Regions from separate parts of the Allobosea sp. NPDC055353 genome, predicted to be linked through region 3. Evidence: predicted binding sites of a transcription regulator. Region 3 holds the regulator's gene; each other region holds the start of a gene.
The links. Region 3 encodes LexA, which represses DNA repair genes until DNA is damaged. Its sites were predicted from a motif close to TGTTCNNNNTGTGTTCNG; they were not measured.

Region 1 (5,557 bases), 400 kb from region 3:
ATCGCCGAGCAGGAGGGTGGGGCGCTCGTCCCGGCTGCGCATCAGGTCGATGATCATCCGGGCCTGCTGCGAGCGCGAGCGCCTGAGCAGTCCGAGATGGGCCGCGACGATCCTGAGCGCCGCGCCGCTCTCCAGGTCGATATCGACGACCAGCGCGCCACGCGGCTCCAGCCCCGGCAGCGAGACCTGATGCACGTCGCGCACCAATCCCTGCCGGAACAGCACGACATTGCCGTGCCAGCCATGCGCCGCGGCATTGGAGCTTTCCACGGGAACAGGGACGAGGCCGGTCTCGTCTTTCAGCCGGGCGAGGTCGAGCAGGCCGTGGCGGGCGCCGAAGCGCTTGTCGGCCTCCTGCAGGGCGATGACATCCGGCGCGATCTCGCGGATCACCTGCCCGATCCGGCCGGGATCGAAGCGGCCATCGACGCCGACGCATTTATGGACGTTGTAGGAGGCGACCAGCGTGCCCCCGGAACGACCGTTCTCTCCGGCCGAAACGGTGCCGGGGCGGTTGTTGCGCTGGCGCAGCGAGGCGATGATGCTGGCGGGCAGGCTCTGGTTCTTCTTCTGCATCGCTCCGCCGGCTCGTGCTCCGGACCCGCCGAGAGGGGACGGGTAACGGCTTAGGCATCCATGGCGTCAGGGATATGACCGCGTCGGTTCACAGATAGGGCGAGCCGAGCCAGATCAGCCTGTCGATCAGACGCATGACATAGGGCCGGGCACGCAGGCCGGCAAGCGTGACCGGGGTCGCAGTCGACATCACCGTCTCGATCCGGCGCTCGATCGCGCGGGCGAAGCCATGGTCGAGAACCTCGAGGTCGATCTCGAAGTTCAGACGCAGCGAACGCGGGTCGAGATTGGAGGAGCCGACATAGGCCCAGCTCCCGTCGACGGCGAGGAGCTTGGAATGGTCGAAGGCGCCGGTGGAGCGCCAGATCCGGCAATAATTCTTCAGGATCTGGTCGAATTGCGCGGTCATGGCGCGATCGACCAGCACGAGGTTGTTGACCGAGGGCACGACGATATCGATGTCGACGCCGCGTCGCGCCGCGGTGACGAGCGCGCTGATCAGTTCCTGGTCGGGCAGGAAATAGGGCGACATGATCTTGACCGATTGGCGCGCCACCGACAGCGCGCCCATCAACAGCTTGTGATTGGTTTCCAGATAGGAATCCGGCCCCGTGGGCACCGCGCGTGCCAGCACCGGCATGCCGCTTCGCGCCAGCTCCGGAATCTCCCAGGCCGGGCCGGCCAATGCCTCGCCGGTGGCGAAGCACCAGTCCTCGGCCGCGACGGCGAAGAGATCGGCCACCACAGGCCCCTCGATGCGGAAATGCGTGTCATGAGCGAAGGCGTCGCCGGCGAATTCGCGGGTGAAGCCCTCGCGGATGTTCATCCCGCCCATGAAGCCGATCATCCCGTCGACGACGATGATCTTCCGGTGCGTCCTGAGATTGGCATAGGGCAGCCGCAGGCCCATGATGATGTTGCCGTTGAAGACGTCGACCGCGACCCCGCCCTCGCGCAGGTGCCCGGCGATGCTCGGCACCGAATAGCGCGCCCCGACCGCATCGATCAGCACCCGGACCGCGATGCCGCGTTTCTGCGCCTCGATCAGCGCATCGGCGATGCGCAGGCCGATCGGGTCCCGGTCGAAGATGTAGCTTTCCAGGATGATGCTGCGCTGCGCTGCCGCGATGGCGGCGAGTATCGCGCCATAGGCCTCGTCGCCGGTCTCCAGCGTGTCGATGCGGTTGCCGGTGGTCAGCGGGTGGCGGGCGACGCGGTCGCCGAGCGTCTTGAGCGCGAGGAAGCGCCGGCCGAAATGCGTCGCGATCGCCTCGTCCTCGACATGGAAATCGGCCGCCGCCATGCCATGGCCGGGGCGCTGGGCCAGGATCGAGGCGCGGCGGATGCGGTTGACCCCGGCGATGGCGTAGAGCAGCGGCCCGATGATCGGCGAAAGGATGATGACGCCGACCCAGCCGATGGCGGCGCGCACCTCGTCCTTGGTCATCACCGCATGCGCGCCGGCGACGGCCGACAGCGCGATCGTGATGACCGCGAGGATATGCGGCCAATAGGTCGAGAGAATCCCCCACATGCCGCTGAGGCTAGAGCATGTTTCGAACGGATTGAAACGTCATTGCAGGCGAACGAGGCAATCCAGGGGATCGGGTTGAACCATTCAGCCCGATCCCCTGGATTGCTTCGTCGCTGCGCTCCTCGCAATGACGGGGATGGACGATCCCGCCATGCATTGTCAGCGGTTCATCACTCCGGCCCAGACTCGACTCGCCTTCCGGCGGGGAGCGCTCTATAAAGAACAAAGAGAGAACAGAAGCCTTGCCCCATGCCGGAAACCGCCACGACCTTGTCCGATCTGCGCCGCAGCCTCTCAGAGGCCGCCTTGCGGGGTGGGCCGGTTGCGGCCGGGCGGATCGGCCTCGGCGTGCCTGCGCTGGACGATGCCCTGAACGGCGGGCTCGCACGGGCGGCGCTGCATGAGATCTACGCTGCCGAGGTCGCCGATCTCGCCGCCGCGACCGGCTTCGCGCTCGGCCTCGCGCTGCGGGCGGGGGAGGCAGATGAGAAGGCCGGAGCATTGTCGAGCGAAGCCGCCCCCGGTTCGTGTGAAGAAACGCCGAAGGGCTCCAGCGAGCGTTGCATCCTGTGGGCGCGGCAGGATTTCGTCGATGCCGAAGCCGGGCGATTGCATGCGCCGGGATTGAACGAATTCGGCTTCGATCCGTCACGCCTCCTGCTGGTGCGGGCGCGCGACGGCGAGGGCGTGTTGCGGGCGGGCGCCGAGGCGGCGCGCTGTTCGGCGCTCGGGGCCGTGCTGATCGAACCCTGGGGCGAACCGCGCCCTTTCGACCTGACGGCGAGCCGTCGTCTCGCCCTGGCGGCGGAAGCCTCGGGCGTGCCGGTGCTGTTGCTGCGCGTGGCCGCTGCCGAGGCGCCGAGCGCGGCGCGCACGCGCTGGCAGGTGAGGGCGCTGGCCTCGCGGGCCTTGGAGGCGAATGCACCGGGCGCGCCGGCCTTCGCCTTGAGATTGCTGCGCCAGCGCGGCGGCGCGGCCGGGCGTGAATGGCGTGTGGAGTGGGACCGTGACCGACATCGCTTTGCGGAATGCAGCCTTTTCGACCGAGCTTCCCGGACAGACCATGCCGCGCCGCTATCTCGCCCTCTGGTTCCCCTATCTGGCGACGGACAGGTTGCGGCGGACGGGCGCGATTCCGGCCTCCGGCGCGCCGGCTGAGAAGCCGCATGTGCTGACCGAGATGCAGGGCAACGCCCTGCGCCTCGTCGATTGCGACCGGCGCGCCGTCGCTCTCGGCCTGACGCGCGGGATGACGCTGGCCGACGCCCGCGCCCGCATCCCCGATCTCGTCGCGCTGGAGACGCAAGCTCAGGCCGACCACGAATTCCTCGAAGCGCTCGCCGGCTTCTGCGACCGTTTCACGCCGCTTGTCGCGCTCGACGAACCGCATGGCCTGATCCTCGACATCACCGGCTGCGCCCATCTCTTCGGCGGCGAGGCGGGGCTCGGTAATCTGGCCGGGCGCGCCATGCAGCGCGGCGGCCTCAAGATGAAAGCCGCCATCGCCGGCACACCCGACGCCGCTCGCGCCTGCGCGCGGCACGGCCGCGGCGGCATCGTCCCGCCCGGTCAGGAGGAGGCGTGGCTCTGCCCGCTGCCGACCGTCGCGCTGGATACCGACGCCGAGACCGTGATCGCGCTCTCCCGCGCCGGCCTCAAGACGCTGGCTCATCTCGCGGAGCGTCCTTCGGAAACGCTCTCCGCCCGTTTCGGCGCGGCGCTGGCGGTCAAGCTCCGGCGTATCCTCGGCCATGAGGATCGCCGCATCACGCCTTTGCGCCCGCCGCCCGATTGCGTGGTCGAGCGCCATTTCGCCGAGCCTTTCGCCGACACGGCGAGCCTCGAGGCCGTGGTCGTCCGATTGATCGGAGAGGCGGCGCGGGCCTTGGAGGCGCGTGGGCAAGGCGGTCGCGTCTTCGAGCTCGGCTTCTTTCGCAGCGACGGCATTGTGCGCCGTCTCGCCCTCGAAACAGGCCGGCCTTCGCGCGATGCCAGGGCGCTGCTCCGGCTCTATCGCGAGCGCATCGAGACACTGGCCGATCCGCTCGATCCCGGCTTCGGCTTCGATGCGATCAAGCTCGCGGTCCCGCTCTGCGAGCCACTCGATACGCCCCAGCACAGCCTCGACGGCCGCGCGGTCGAGGAGGAGGCGGTGGCCGATCTGGTCGACCGGCTCGTCACCCGCTTCGGCCGCGACCGGGTGTTGCGCTTCGCGGCACAGGATACGCATCACCCCGTGCGCGCCGCGAAAGCGCTTTCCGCCGCTGCGCCGTTACCGGAGGCCGAATGGTCTACACCCGAGCCACAGGAGCCGCCGGCCCGTCCGCTCCAGCTCTTCGAGCCGCCTCAGCCGGTCGAGGCGATCGCCGAGGTGCCGGACGGTCCGCCGATCCGCTTCCGCTGGCGGCGTCTGATCCATGACGTCGCCCGGGCCGAGGGCCCCGAGCGCATCGCGCCGGAATGGTGGCGCGACGGCTCCGACGAGCCGATGCGCGACTATTACCGCGTCGAGGATGCGCAAGGCCGCCGCTTCTGGCTCTACCGGATCGGCTTCTACGAGGCCGACAGCGCCCCGCCGCGCTGGTTCCTGCACGGGCTCTTCGCATGAATCAGATTGCGAATGCCTTCGCGGAACCTGTTGCCGCCTCGCATTTTTCCTTCCTGCGCGGCGCCTCGCCGGGGCCGCATATGGTGCTGACGGCGCTGTTGCTCGGCTATTCCGGCATCGGTATCGCCGACCGCAACACGGTGGCGGGCGTCGTGCGCGCCTGGGCGGCGCTGAAGCAGTTGCGCGAGGACGGCCTGCCGGCGCCCGACAAGGTCAGGCAAGGCGGCAGCCCCGGCGAATACATCTGGGTCGAGAACCCGGATTTCGCTGATCATCCCATCGAGCCCGAGCCGATGAAAGCGATGGCGAAGAAGTTCAAACTCGCGACCGGCACCCGCCTCGTCTTCGCCGACGGCACGCCCGATATCGTCGTCTATCCCGCCAATCGTGACGGCTGGGGCCGGCTCTGCCGCCTGCTCAGCCATGGCAATCTGAAGGACGGCGTGAAGAAGGGCGAATGCCGGCTCGTCCTCGACGACCTCCTGAACGACGCCCGCGACCTGCTGCTGATTCTGATGCCCGCGCGCAGCCTTGATGGCTTGGCCGCGCTGCTCGCCAAGCTAGACGATGCCGCGCCCGGCGCGGTCTGGCTCGCGGCCAGCATGCACCGGCGCGGCGACGACCGCCGCCGCCTCGCTCGCCTCAGGAATATCGCCGCTGCGACCCGCACGCCGCTGATCGCGAGCAATGACGCGCTCTACGATTCCATCGGCCAGCGGGACCTGCAGGACGTGCTGACCTGCATCCGCGAGGGCGTCACCATCGAGCGAGCGGGGAGTCTGCTCGAATCCAATGCCGAGCGCCATCTCAAGCCGTCGCAGGAAATGGCACGCCTGTTC
Region 2 (5,557 bases), 370 kb from region 3:
CAAAGCCGACAGCCGCACGCGCAAGACCCGCCTCTCGGCGCGCGCGACCGAACACAAAGCGACAGAACTCCGCAGGCCGAAAGGCGTCAGATGCTTAAGCTCTTCCTTGAAATGTCGATGCTGGCATTCGAGTCGCAACAGGCCATTTGGCTCAGAAGCATGAAGGTCGCCGCTGGCGGCTCAGCCGGCGAGCGCGAAGCCAAGTTGATGGTGAAGGAAAAGATCACGGCTGCTCAGACAGCTGCTATAATGGCGGCGACGGGGACCGGGCCTGTCGGCATCGCCCGCGGCTATCGACGCAAGGTGCGGGCGAACGTCCGTCGTTTGTCGAAATAGGTTTCTGCGATGAACTGGGTCGCTGTCGCCGGCACTCTGGCCGCACTGTGCTCCACAATCTGCTTCGTGCCTCAGGCGTGGCGGATCGTCAGGACGCGCGATACGAAAGCGATCTCTCCGCTGACCTACAGTCTCACCGTCACCGGCTTTGCGCTTTGGACCGCCTACGGCCTCGGCTTGGGCCAATGGCCGTTGATCGTCACCAACAGCATTTGTTTCGTCCTCTCCGCCTTCATCCTGATCATGACGCTCCTGCCGCGCCCGAAGAAGGAGGCAGTGGCCGAAACGATCGATCCTGCTGCTTGAGCAGCGCTGGAATTCGCTGGGTCGTGCCGTGGGCAGTGCCTATGATTGTTCGATCATGCCGTTTTCGTCTCTGAGTGATCCGGTCGATGTCGCCCGTGCCCAGGGTGCTCTCGATACAGTCTGGAACGAAATCCGACCTAGCGTTCCTGACGCGGATCAGGAGCTCGAACGGGAGCGCCTTGCCGATATTGTGGCTTGTCTAGCTCGTATCGCGTTGGATGAGGCAGATCTCGTTCGTCGCGCTTTGGAACGATACCGGCGAAAAGCCGATTAGCCGTGCCGAATTGAGGAAGCGATCCTTGGTTTGGACCCTGCTGAAGGACGTCCTCCATGACTGATCATATCAAGAATCCGGAGGTCGATAAGCTGACCGGGGAACCCGTCAGTTTTTCCGGGACCTCGAAAGGCGAGGCAAACAAATCTGCGAGCGAGCACGAAACTGCCCAGAGCAGTCTGTCGATGCGCGATCGAATGTCTAAATCCCTCGCGATGGTGCAGGCGGCAGGGCCGTTTGCGCTCGGCGATCACAAGCGCGAAACCGATGAGATGTGGGGCGAACACGGATGCAGTTCGTCGACGCGACCGTGAGCGATCCCATCGTCTGCTTCAACGTGCGTCACGAGACGGCCGGCGGGCTCGCCGCCTTGGATTGCGAAATGGGTGGGTATGCATGCTTCTCACCTACGCGATAGGCGATGTCCACGGTCGCTCTGACCTCCTTCAAACAGCCATCACATTCTGTGAGAAGGATGCGGCTCGCATGGGCGGCACGCCGCGGATCATCTTCCTCGACGATCTTGTCGACCGTGGTCGAGATGCGAAGGGAGGTCTTGAGATTGTCGGTCGTGCCCTGACCGACCATCCTGCTTCGGTTTTCCTGCGTGGAAATCACGACGACTGGTTTCTCCGATTCCTGGAGAATGACCGGCGCCAGCTCCGCACGTGGTTTCATGACGGCGGCAGGGAAACCATAGATTCCTACTGCGACCTCAACATCGACTGCACGTCGGTTCATCCTGAGCCGGCATCCCGGCCATTTCGACCTTCTTCGCGGCTCCACATTCATGATTGAGGAGGGCCCGTTTCTTTTCGCGCATGCGGGCATTAGACCGGGCGTCGCCCTCAAGGCGCAGTCGCCTGAGGACCTGATGTGGATCCGGGAGCCGTTTCTCAATCATTGCGGCAAGCTGCCTCGGGTCGTCGTTCACGGCCACTCGGTCATGGATCCTCCTCGACCCGTGATCACAGAGAATCGGATATCTATGGACACGGGCGCCTGCTGGACGGGACGATTGTCGGTCCTTGTAATCGATCAGGCGAGACAAGAGCTGTCGTTCTTCCAGACCGATGGGGAAGGCCGATCGATCGTCAAGGTCGATCCTGTGGAACGCAACCGCGGGGATGGGACGTTGCTGGATGATCTGTCCTGGCTTGCGCCCCAGCAGTAACTCGAAGCATCTGGAGGTATCCCGTCGCTCAATGCGACGGGCGCGAGGAGCACGGTCGTTCGCTGGGATCGAGACGACGTCCCGGGAATGGAGGTTGGTCCGTAATGACGATGGCAGCAAGGGCTCAGCCTTGAAGAGCATTTCCAGCCAGTTTGACTTGTTCGACGATGCGCCTGGCTATCGGCAAACGCCGAGAGCTACGCCGCGCAAGCGGAAGTCGGAAAGTCCGTCCACTCCGCCCGGCTGGGATGACGAGGAGGCCGCACAACGGCTGGAGCAGGGCGGGCGCTATAGAATCCTGCGCAAGCTCGTGCCGCGTTCGATCATCCCGCGAGCGGAGAGCGCATTTCCGAACCTTGCAGTTTTGGTGGACACGGAGACGACAGGGCTCAATCACGCCAAGGACGAGATCATCGAAATTGGAGCTGTCGCCTTCACCTACGACGACGAGGGAGCGGTCGGCGACGTCGTGGGAATCTATAGCGGCCTGCGTCAGCCCTCGGATCCGATCCCAGCGGAGATTATCCGGCTGACGGGCATCACCGACGAGATGGTCGCCGGTCTTGAGATCGATGTTGCAGCGCTGGATGCTCTTATCGAGCCTGCAGATCTCGTTATCGCCCATAACGCCGCTTTCGACCGGCCATTCTGCGAAAAGCTCTCGCCGACTTTTGCCTCGAAGGCCTGGGCATGTTCCGTCAAAGAAATTCCGTGGGCGGATTTAGGCTTCGAAGGCAACAAGCTCGGATACCTCGTTGGCCAATCTGGCCTGTTCCACGAAGGCCACCGCGCGACGGATGATTGCAATGCGCTTTTAGAGGTACTGGCGAGGCCGGCCGGGGAGGGTGGCGCGCCACCATTCTCGCAGCTCTTGCGTTCAAGCGAGCGGAGCCGCGTCCGCATCTATGCGGAGAACGCGGCGTTCGACATGAAGGATCACCTCAAGGGCAGGGGCTATCGCTGGTCGGATGGAAGCGATGGCAGGCCGAGAGCCTGGTGGATCGAGATCGATGACGAGCTCGAAGAGGAAGAGCTCCGCTATCTCCGCACCGAGATTTACGGCTGGGAGGACGCGGAGCCACTGATCCAGCGGCTTACGGCATTCGATCGATATCGCACCTAGCCGGCGCCCATTCGTGCAGGGTGCCCGGGTGTGAATTTTGCCTGGTATCTTGACTCCTCGCAGGTGATTGTTCTCATAATGTTCTCATTCTTGAGGACGCATCCATGCCCCCGGTCGTGCTGAAACAGGCGCCTGCTCCAAAGCCTATGGAGCAACAAATCGACTCTGTTCTGGCGGAGTTCGAGGGCGATGCCCGGGCTGCCATCAGGGCCTTACTTCACAACCGTGATGAGCTCTTGCGAGATGCCGATCGGGCAGCCTCACTGGGCTTCCTTCGCGGTCGGTTCTCGGAAGGAGCGCGGCCGGTTCGGGAATTGAAGTCATGAACGCCGTCGCGCCGATCAGCTATCTCGACGCGCTCAACCCGGCGCAGCGACGCGCGGTGATCCATGGTGTCGGCGCGGTGGCTTCCTCGCCGCTGCTCGTCATCGCGGGGGCCGGCTCGGGCAAGACCAATACGCTTGCACATCGCGTCGCCCATCTCATGGTGAGCGGCGCCGACCCGCGGCGGATCCTGCTGATGACCTTCTCGCGGCGCGCGGCTTCCGAAATGGCAAAGCGCGTCGAGCGGATCGCCCGGAAGGTGCTCGGCGATGGTGCCGGCGTACTCGCCGACGCGCTGACCTGGGCAGGCACCTTCCATGGCATCGGCGCGCGCTTGCTGCGCGACTATGCCGAGCAGCTCGGACTCGACCCGGCTTTCACGATCCATGATCGGGAGGATTCGGCTGACCAGATGAACCTGGTTCGACACGAGCTCGGCTTCTCCAAGACGGAGTCGCGGTTTCCGACGAAGGGCACCTGCCTGGCGATCTATTCGCGCTGCGTGAATGCCGAGCTGCCGATCGAAGACGTTCTGCGCCTGTCCTACCCTTGGTGCGCCACCTGGGCGGCTGAGCTGAAAGAGCTGTTCGCGGCCTATGTCGAAGCCAAGCAGAGCCAGAACGTCCTGGATTACGACGACCTGCTACTCTACTGGGCCCAGGCCGTGACCGATCCCGACATCGCGGCGGACATCGGCGGTCGCTTCGACCATGTCATGGTCGACGAGTATCAGGATACCAACCGGCTCCAGTCCTCGATCCTGCTGGCGCTCAAGCCCGACGGCCGCGGGCTTACGGTGGTCGGCGACGATGCCCAATCGATCTATTCGTTCCGCGCCGCGACAGTCCGCAACATCCTCGATTTCCCAGCAGCCTTCGTGCCGCCAGCCGAGGTCATCACGCTCGATCAGAACTACCGCTCGACCAGCGCCATCCTGTCGGCTGCGAATGCCGTCATCGACCTTGCGGCCGAGCGCTTCACCAAGAACCTCTGGACCGACCGCGCGACCGGATCGCCACCGCAACTCGTCCATGTTCGAGACGAAGCGGACCAGGCGCGTTTCATCGCGGAGAAGGTGCTGGAGAGCCGCGAGGGTGGCTCAACCTTGAAGCAGCAGGCGGTCCTGTTCCGCGCCTCCCACCACAGCGGCCCGCTGGAAATCGAGCTCACGCGACGGAATATCCCGTTCTTGAAATTCGGCGGCCTCAAGTTCCTCGACAGCGCCCATATCAAGGACCTGCTGGCGCTGCTGCGCTTCGTGGAGAACCCGCGCGACAAGGTATCCGGCTTCCGGGTGCTGCAGCTCTTGCCCGGCGTCGGCCCGACCTCGGCGCAGCGCGTCCTGGAACATGTTGCCCAGGCCTCGGCGCCCCTCGAGGCACTGGAGAACGCTCCGGCTCCGCCGCGGGCTGGCGACGACTGGTCGTCGTTCGTCGCTGCGGTCGGTGAGCTGCGCGCCGGCACGGCGGGTTGGCCGGCAGAGATTGAACTTGCTCGCCGCTGGTACGAGCCCCACTTGGAGCGGATCCATGAGGACGCCAGCACCAGGCAAGCCGATCTCGTGCAGCTCGAACAGATTGCGGGCGGTTACCCGTCGCGCGAGCGCTTCCTGACTGAACTGACGCTCGACCCGCCGGACGCGACAAGCGATCAGGCCGGCGTTCCGCATCTCGACGAGGACTATCTCATCCTGTCGACGATCCATTCGGCCAAAGGGCAGGAATGGAAATCGGTCTTCGTCATGAACACAGTCGACGGCTGCATCCCTATCGACCTTGGCGCCGGTGCGCGTGATGAGATCGAGGAAGAGCGGCGTCTGCTCTATGTCGCGATGACGCGGGCGAAGGACGATCTGCACCTCGTCGTGCCACAGCGCTTCTTCACGCACGGCCAATCGGCGACGGGCGATCGTCACGTCTATGCCAACCGCACCCGTTTCATCCCGAATGCGCTGCTCGGCCAGTTCGAACGGACGGCCTGGCCCATCGCCGCCGCGGAAGCCTCGCGAGCACCATCTGGT
Region 3 (5,557 bases):
CAATGATAGGCCTTGCCGGCGGCGAGCATCTGCTCGGCGACCTCGCGATGCCGCGCCACGCGCTGGAACTGGTAGACGGTCTGGCCATCCCAATCGAGGCCGAGCCATTCCAGCCCGTCGAGGATCGCGGCGATCGCCGCGTCGGTCGAGCGTTCCCGGTCGGTATCCTCGATGCGCAGCAGCATCTTGCCGCCTTGCCGGCGGGCATAAAGCCAGTTGAACAGCGCGGTCCGGGCCCCGCCGATATGCAGGAATCCGGTGGGCGAGGGCGCAAAGCGCGTGACGACGGCGTTGCTCATGGGAGGAAACTCCGGCCGGGCGGCGTGGCCGTCCGGGGCAAGACAGGAAAGGGCGCAGGTTGAGACATGACAACCGGCGCGCGCCCTGTAACATGGCTTGGCCGGAAAGGTTAAGCGGTCAAATCGCAGCGCCGGCAGGGGAGGCGGGCGATGCAGCCGGCGCCGCCGGGGCAGGGGCAGGAACGAGGCCGGCGCGGGGCGCGCGCCGATGCCTTGCCGGCTCGCCTCGATGTCCCGGCCTCGCTGGCGGCAAGTCTCCGATTCCTGCTTCGGCAGCTTTGGCTTCAGCTCCGGCAAGGCTTCGCGCTCGAGGCCGAAAGGCGGCGCCCCTTCCTCTGGCTGCCCATCGCGATGGGCGTCGGCATCCTGCTCTATTTCGCAGCCGATCGTGAGCCGGCATTATGGGCGCCGCTCCTTGGCGTGGCCCTGAGCGGCACGGCTGCTTTCATCCTGCGCCTGCGCCGCTTCGCCGCGATGGCCTGCCTCGCCGCGGCCGCTGCCTTCGCCGGCTTCGCCGCCGGGGTCTGGCGCACGGCCGATATCGCGGCGCCGATGCTGGAGCGGCCGCGGATCGGCAAGCTCTCCGGCTTCGTCGAGAGCGTCGAGGCCCGCGACAAGGGCGCGCGGCTCGTGCTGCTGGTGACGGAGATCGCCAATGTGCCGGCTGACCAGCGTCCGAAGCGCGTCCGCGTCAACATCCGGCAGGGTTCCGTGGCGCCGGGCGATCATATCGTCGCGACCGCGCGCCTGCTGCCGCCGCCCGGGCCGGCGCGGGCCGGCGGCTATGATTTCGGCCGCGATGCCTTTTTCCGCGGGATCGGCGCCGTCGGGAGCATCTCCGGCAAGATCACGCTGGTGCCGCCGCCCTCACCGATGCCGACACGCCTGGCGATCGACGTGATGATCGACCGTGCGCGCAACACGCTGACACGGCGCATCGCCGAGGTCGGAGGCGGGCAGGGCGGGGCGGTCGCCGCCGCGCTCGTCACCGGCAAGCGCGGCCTCATCACCGAAGCGACGAACAACGACCTGCGCGCTGCGGGGATCTATCACATCGTCTCGATATCCGGCCTGCACATGGTGCTCGCCGCCGGCACGATCTTCTGGCTGGTCCGGGCGCTGCTGGTCCTGTCGCAGACGGTCGCCCTGCATTGGCCGGTCAAGAAGATCGCGGCGGCGGCGGCGATGCTCGGCGCGACCGCCTATTGCATCTTTTCCGGGGGCGATGTCGCGACCGAGCGCTCGCTGATCATGACGCTGGTCATGCTCGGTGCGATCCTGGTCGACCGCGCCGCGCTCAGCATGCGCAATCTGGCGCTCGCCGCCATGATCGTGCTGCTGCGCGAGCCGGAGGCGCTGCTCGGGCCGAGCTTCCAGATGTCCTTCGGTGCGGTCGCGGCGCTGATCGCCTTCGCGGAACGCTGGGAAGGGCGAAGCCGCACCGAGCCGCCGCGCGTGTTGCCCTGGCCGCTCGGAGCCGTTTGGACGGCCGCGCTCGGCATCCTCGTCACCACCATGCTGGCCACCGCCGCGACCGCGCCCTTCGGCGCCTATCATTTCCAGACCTTCAATCCCTTCGGCCTGCTCGGCAACGCCATGGCGCTGCCCTTCGTCTCGCTCTTCGTCATGCCGGCGGCGGTGTTCGGCGTGCTCGCCTATCCCTTCGGATTGGACTGGCCGGCCTGGGCCTTGATGGGGCTCGCCTCCGACGTCGTGCTGAAGGTCGCGCATTGGGTCGCGACCATCGACCATTCCACCGTGACGGTGGCGGCTTTCGGCTCAGGCGTGCTCGCCTGCTTCGCGCTGACACTGCTCTGGCTGACACTCTGGACCACGGCCTGGCGCTGGCTTGCGGCCTTGCCGCTGGTCTTCGGCGTCGCGTTCGCCGGCAGGCCGGACCGGCCGGAGATCCTGATCGAGCGCGACGGCTCGGGACTGGCCGTGCGCGGCCTTGACGGCCGCCTCATCATCGCGGGCAAGCCCAGCCGCTTCGTCCTGCAGCAATGGCTCGCCGCCGATGGCGACAGCCGCTCGCCCGACGATCCGACATTGCGCGCCGGTATCGCCTGTGACCGGCTGGCATGCGTCGTGCAGACCGCTGACAAGCGCACGGTCTCCTATACGCGCGAGCGGCTCGCCATCATCGAGGATTGCCAGCGCGCCGACCTCGTCGTCACCGCCATTCCCTGGGGCGGCGCCTGCAAGGCGAGGCTGGTCGAGCGCATGACGCTATCGCGCGATGGCGCGACCTCGCTCTACCGAACGGCATCGGGGTGGAGCAGCCATATCGCGGAGCAGTCCGGCAGCGAGCGGCCCTGGAGCCGCCGGCGCGAGCAGCGCCCGACGGAGCCAGGCACGCGCTCCGCCAATCAGTCGGTCACCATGCAGCCCGCACCGGCCGCCGACAACGAAGCCGAGGCTGACACCGAACGCCTTCAGTAGCGCCGCATCAGGTTGACCAGCCGTCCCTGGATCTTGACCCGATCGGGGCCGAGCACGCGGGTCTCGTAGGCCGGGTTCGCGGCTTCGAGCGCGATCGAGGAGCCGCGCTTGCGCAGGCGCTTCAGCGTCGCTTCCTCGTCGTCGATCAACGCGACGACGATATCGCCGGTATTGGCCGTGTCCTGCCTGCGGATGACGACAGTGTCGCCGTCGAGAATGCCGGCCTCGACCATCGAATCGCCGCGTACTTCCAGCGCGTAATGCTCGCCGGAGCCGAGCATGTCCGGCGGCAGCGAAACGGTATGGCTGCGGCTCTGGATCGCCGAGATCGGCGTGCCCGCCGCGATGCGGCCCATCACCGGGATGGCGATGGAATGCCGGCTGTCATCCTCGGCAGGACGCGGCTTGGCCACGCTGGGCTGTGAGCCCAGGCCGCCCTGGACGATGGCGGGGCTGAAGCGGGGCCGCGCCTGCGGCGCGCCGAGCCCGTCCGGCATCTTGATGACTTCGAGCGCGCGCGCCCGGTTCGGCAGGCGGCGGATGAAGCCGCGCTCCTCCAGCGCCATGATCAGGCGGTGAATGCCGGATTTCGAGCGCAGGTCGAGCGCATCCTTCATCTCGTCGAAGGAGGGCGGGACGCCACTTTCGCGCAAGCGTTCCTGGATGAAGCGCAGGAGTTCGTGTTGCTTGCGTGTCAGCATGGTCGCCGCCAGCCCCTCAATGCGCAGATTCGAAACAAAGCACGAACACCATACGCGTTCTGCTTGTGTTCCGCAAGCTGCTACCGCAGCGGCAGGATCCGGCAGGCATCGCCCCTCTTGGCGGGGGCCGCATGTGCCGGCCGGATCGTCAGCGCCTGCGCCCGCGCCAAAGTGCCGAGCATCGATGAATCCTGCCGGCCGAAGGGATTCGCAACCCAGCCATCCGGCGTCAGCGCGAGCTCCGAGCGCAGATAATCCTCGCGCTCGTCATTGCCGGGCATGTCGCGGCCGAGAATGGCGGGGATGCTGCGGTCGCGATCGGCATCGGCCATGCCGAGCAGTGCCTCGATCAAGGGCAATACGAAGAGATGGCCGCAGACGATCGAGGAGACCGGGTTGCCCGGCAGGCCGACCACGACCATCCGGCCGATTCGCCCGGTCATCATCGGCTTGCCCGGCCGCATCGCGATCTTCCAGAAGCCGAGGGCCATGCCGGCCCGCGTCAGGGCTTCCTGCACGAGGTCATGGGCGCCGACCGAGGCGCCGCCCAGCGTGATCAGCACGTCGGCATCGGCCTCGCGCGCCTGTGCGATCTTGGCGGCGAGATCGGCGTGGTCGTCGCGGGCGATGCCGAGATCGAGCACGGTGCCCCCGGCCTTCTCGACCAGCGCGGCGAGCGAGAACGAGTTCGAGGCAATGATCTGGTCGCGGCCGACCGGCTCGCCCGGCGCCACCAGCTCGTCGCCGGTCGCAAGGATCGCAACGCGCGGCTTGCGCCGGACGGGCAAGGTCGGATGCCCCATCGCGGCGGCCAGGCCGAGCGCTGCGCTGTCGAGCACGCGCCCGGCTTGCAGCAGGACGTCGCCTTCGTGGAAATCGAGCCCCGCCGCGCGCAGAAACTTGCCCTTGGCCGGTGGTACGCGCACGCGGATAACCGGGCTGCCGACGCCGTCCGCATCCTCCTGCATCAGGATGGTGTCGGCTCCCTCAGGCATCGGCGCGCCCGTGAAAATGCGCACCGCTTGTCCCGGCCCGACCGATCCATCGAAGGCCCGGCCGGCAGCGGATTCGCCGATCACCGTGAGCGAGACGCCTTCCGCCATCTCGTCGCCGCGCACGGCGTAGCCGTCCATGGCGGAATTGGCGAAGGGAGGCTGTGTCCGCAGCGCCTTGACCTCCCCGGCCAGCACCCGCCAGGCGCATTGCGCCAGCGGCAGGGTTTCCGCTCCCGTCGGCCCCGGAATGCTGTCGAGCAGCGCCTTGCGCGCGACGGGGACCGGGGTGAGCGCCATCAGAGCTGCTTAGCCTCGTAATCGCCGGACTGGCCGCCGGATTTATGCAGCAGGCGGATATTCTCGATCCGCATTGCCCGGTCGACGGCCTTGACCATGTCGTAGACGGTGAGGCAGGCGATGGAGACGGCGGTGAGCGCCTCCATTTCGACCCCGGTCTGGCCCTTCATCTTGACCTCGGCACGCACCCGCACCCCCGGCAAGGCCTCGTCGATCTCAAGGTCGAGGGCGATCTTGCTGAGCAGCAGCGGGTGGCAGAGTGGGATGAGCTCATGCGTGCGCTTCGCCGCCATGATGCCGGCGAGGCGCGCAGTGCCAAGCACGTCGCCCTTCTTGGCGTTGCCGTCGCGGACGATCGCGATCGTCTCCGGCGCCATCACCACCTGACCTTCGGCGATCGCCATGCGGGTCGTCTCGGCCTTGCCGCCGACATCGACCATATGCGCCTGGCCTTGGGCGTCGAGATGGCTGAGCCGGCTCACGCCGCGACGGCCTTGCCGGTGAGCAGCGCCTGCGTCGCGGCGGTGACGTCGGCCTGTCGCATCAGGCTCTCGCCGACGAGGAAGCTGTTGACGCCGATCCGGTTGAGGCGGGCGATGTCCTCATGCGTGAAGATGCCGCTCTCGCTGATCACGATCCGCTCACTCGGCACGCGCGGCGCCAAGCGCTCGGTCACCGCGATATCAACATTGAAGCTGCGCAGGTCGCGGTTGTTGATGCCGAGCAGGCGGCTTTCAAGCTTCAGCGCCCGGTCGAGCTCGGCATCGTCATGGACCTCAACGAGGACATCCATGCCGAGCTCTTGTGCGGTCTCGTTCAGCGC

Region 1: a site for LexA is predicted at 2,329-2,346, ahead of ACWIEX_RS08070 (ImuA family protein). Genes of this name have one in related genera too.
Region 2: a site for LexA is predicted at 3,282-3,299, ahead of ACWIEX_RS11560 (ATP-dependent helicase). Genes of this name have one in related genera too.

Annotation. Positions count from the first base shown of each region.
Region 1 is NZ_JBSHMC010000001.1:1,739,095-1,744,651, forward strand. It holds partial or broken gene ACWIEX_RS08060 (endonuclease/exonuclease/phosphatase family protein) at 1-576, opposite strand, end outside; gene ACWIEX_RS08065 (phospholipase D-like domain-containing protein) at 665-2,110, opposite strand; gene ACWIEX_RS08070 (ImuA family protein) at 2,360-3,268, shown strand; gene ACWIEX_RS08075 (Y-family DNA polymerase) at 3,174-4,718, shown strand; gene ACWIEX_RS08080 (error-prone DNA polymerase) at 4,715-5,557, shown strand, end outside.
Region 2 is NZ_JBSHMC010000001.1:2,509,820-2,515,376, reverse strand. It holds gene ACWIEX_RS11590 (hypothetical protein) at 91-336, shown strand; gene ACWIEX_RS11585 (SemiSWEET family sugar transporter) at 346-642, shown strand; gene ACWIEX_RS11580 (hypothetical protein) at 973-1,230, shown strand; gene ACWIEX_RS11575 (metallophosphoesterase) at 1,184-1,714, shown strand; gene ACWIEX_RS11570 (metallophosphoesterase family protein) at 1,707-2,090, shown strand; gene ACWIEX_RS11565 (3'-5' exonuclease) at 2,230-3,213, shown strand; gene ACWIEX_RS11560 (ATP-dependent helicase) at 3,536-5,557, shown strand, end outside.
Region 3 is NZ_JBSHMC010000001.1:2,135,006-2,140,562, forward strand. It holds gene gltX (glutamate--tRNA ligase) at 1-299, opposite strand, end outside; gene ACWIEX_RS09825 (ComEC/Rec2 family competence protein) at 450-2,741, shown strand; gene lexA (transcriptional repressor LexA) at 2,735-3,442, opposite strand; gene ACWIEX_RS09835 (molybdopterin molybdotransferase MoeA) at 3,523-4,734, opposite strand; gene moaC (cyclic pyranopterin monophosphate synthase MoaC) at 4,734-5,216, opposite strand; gene trpC (indole-3-glycerol phosphate synthase TrpC) at 5,213-5,557, opposite strand, start outside.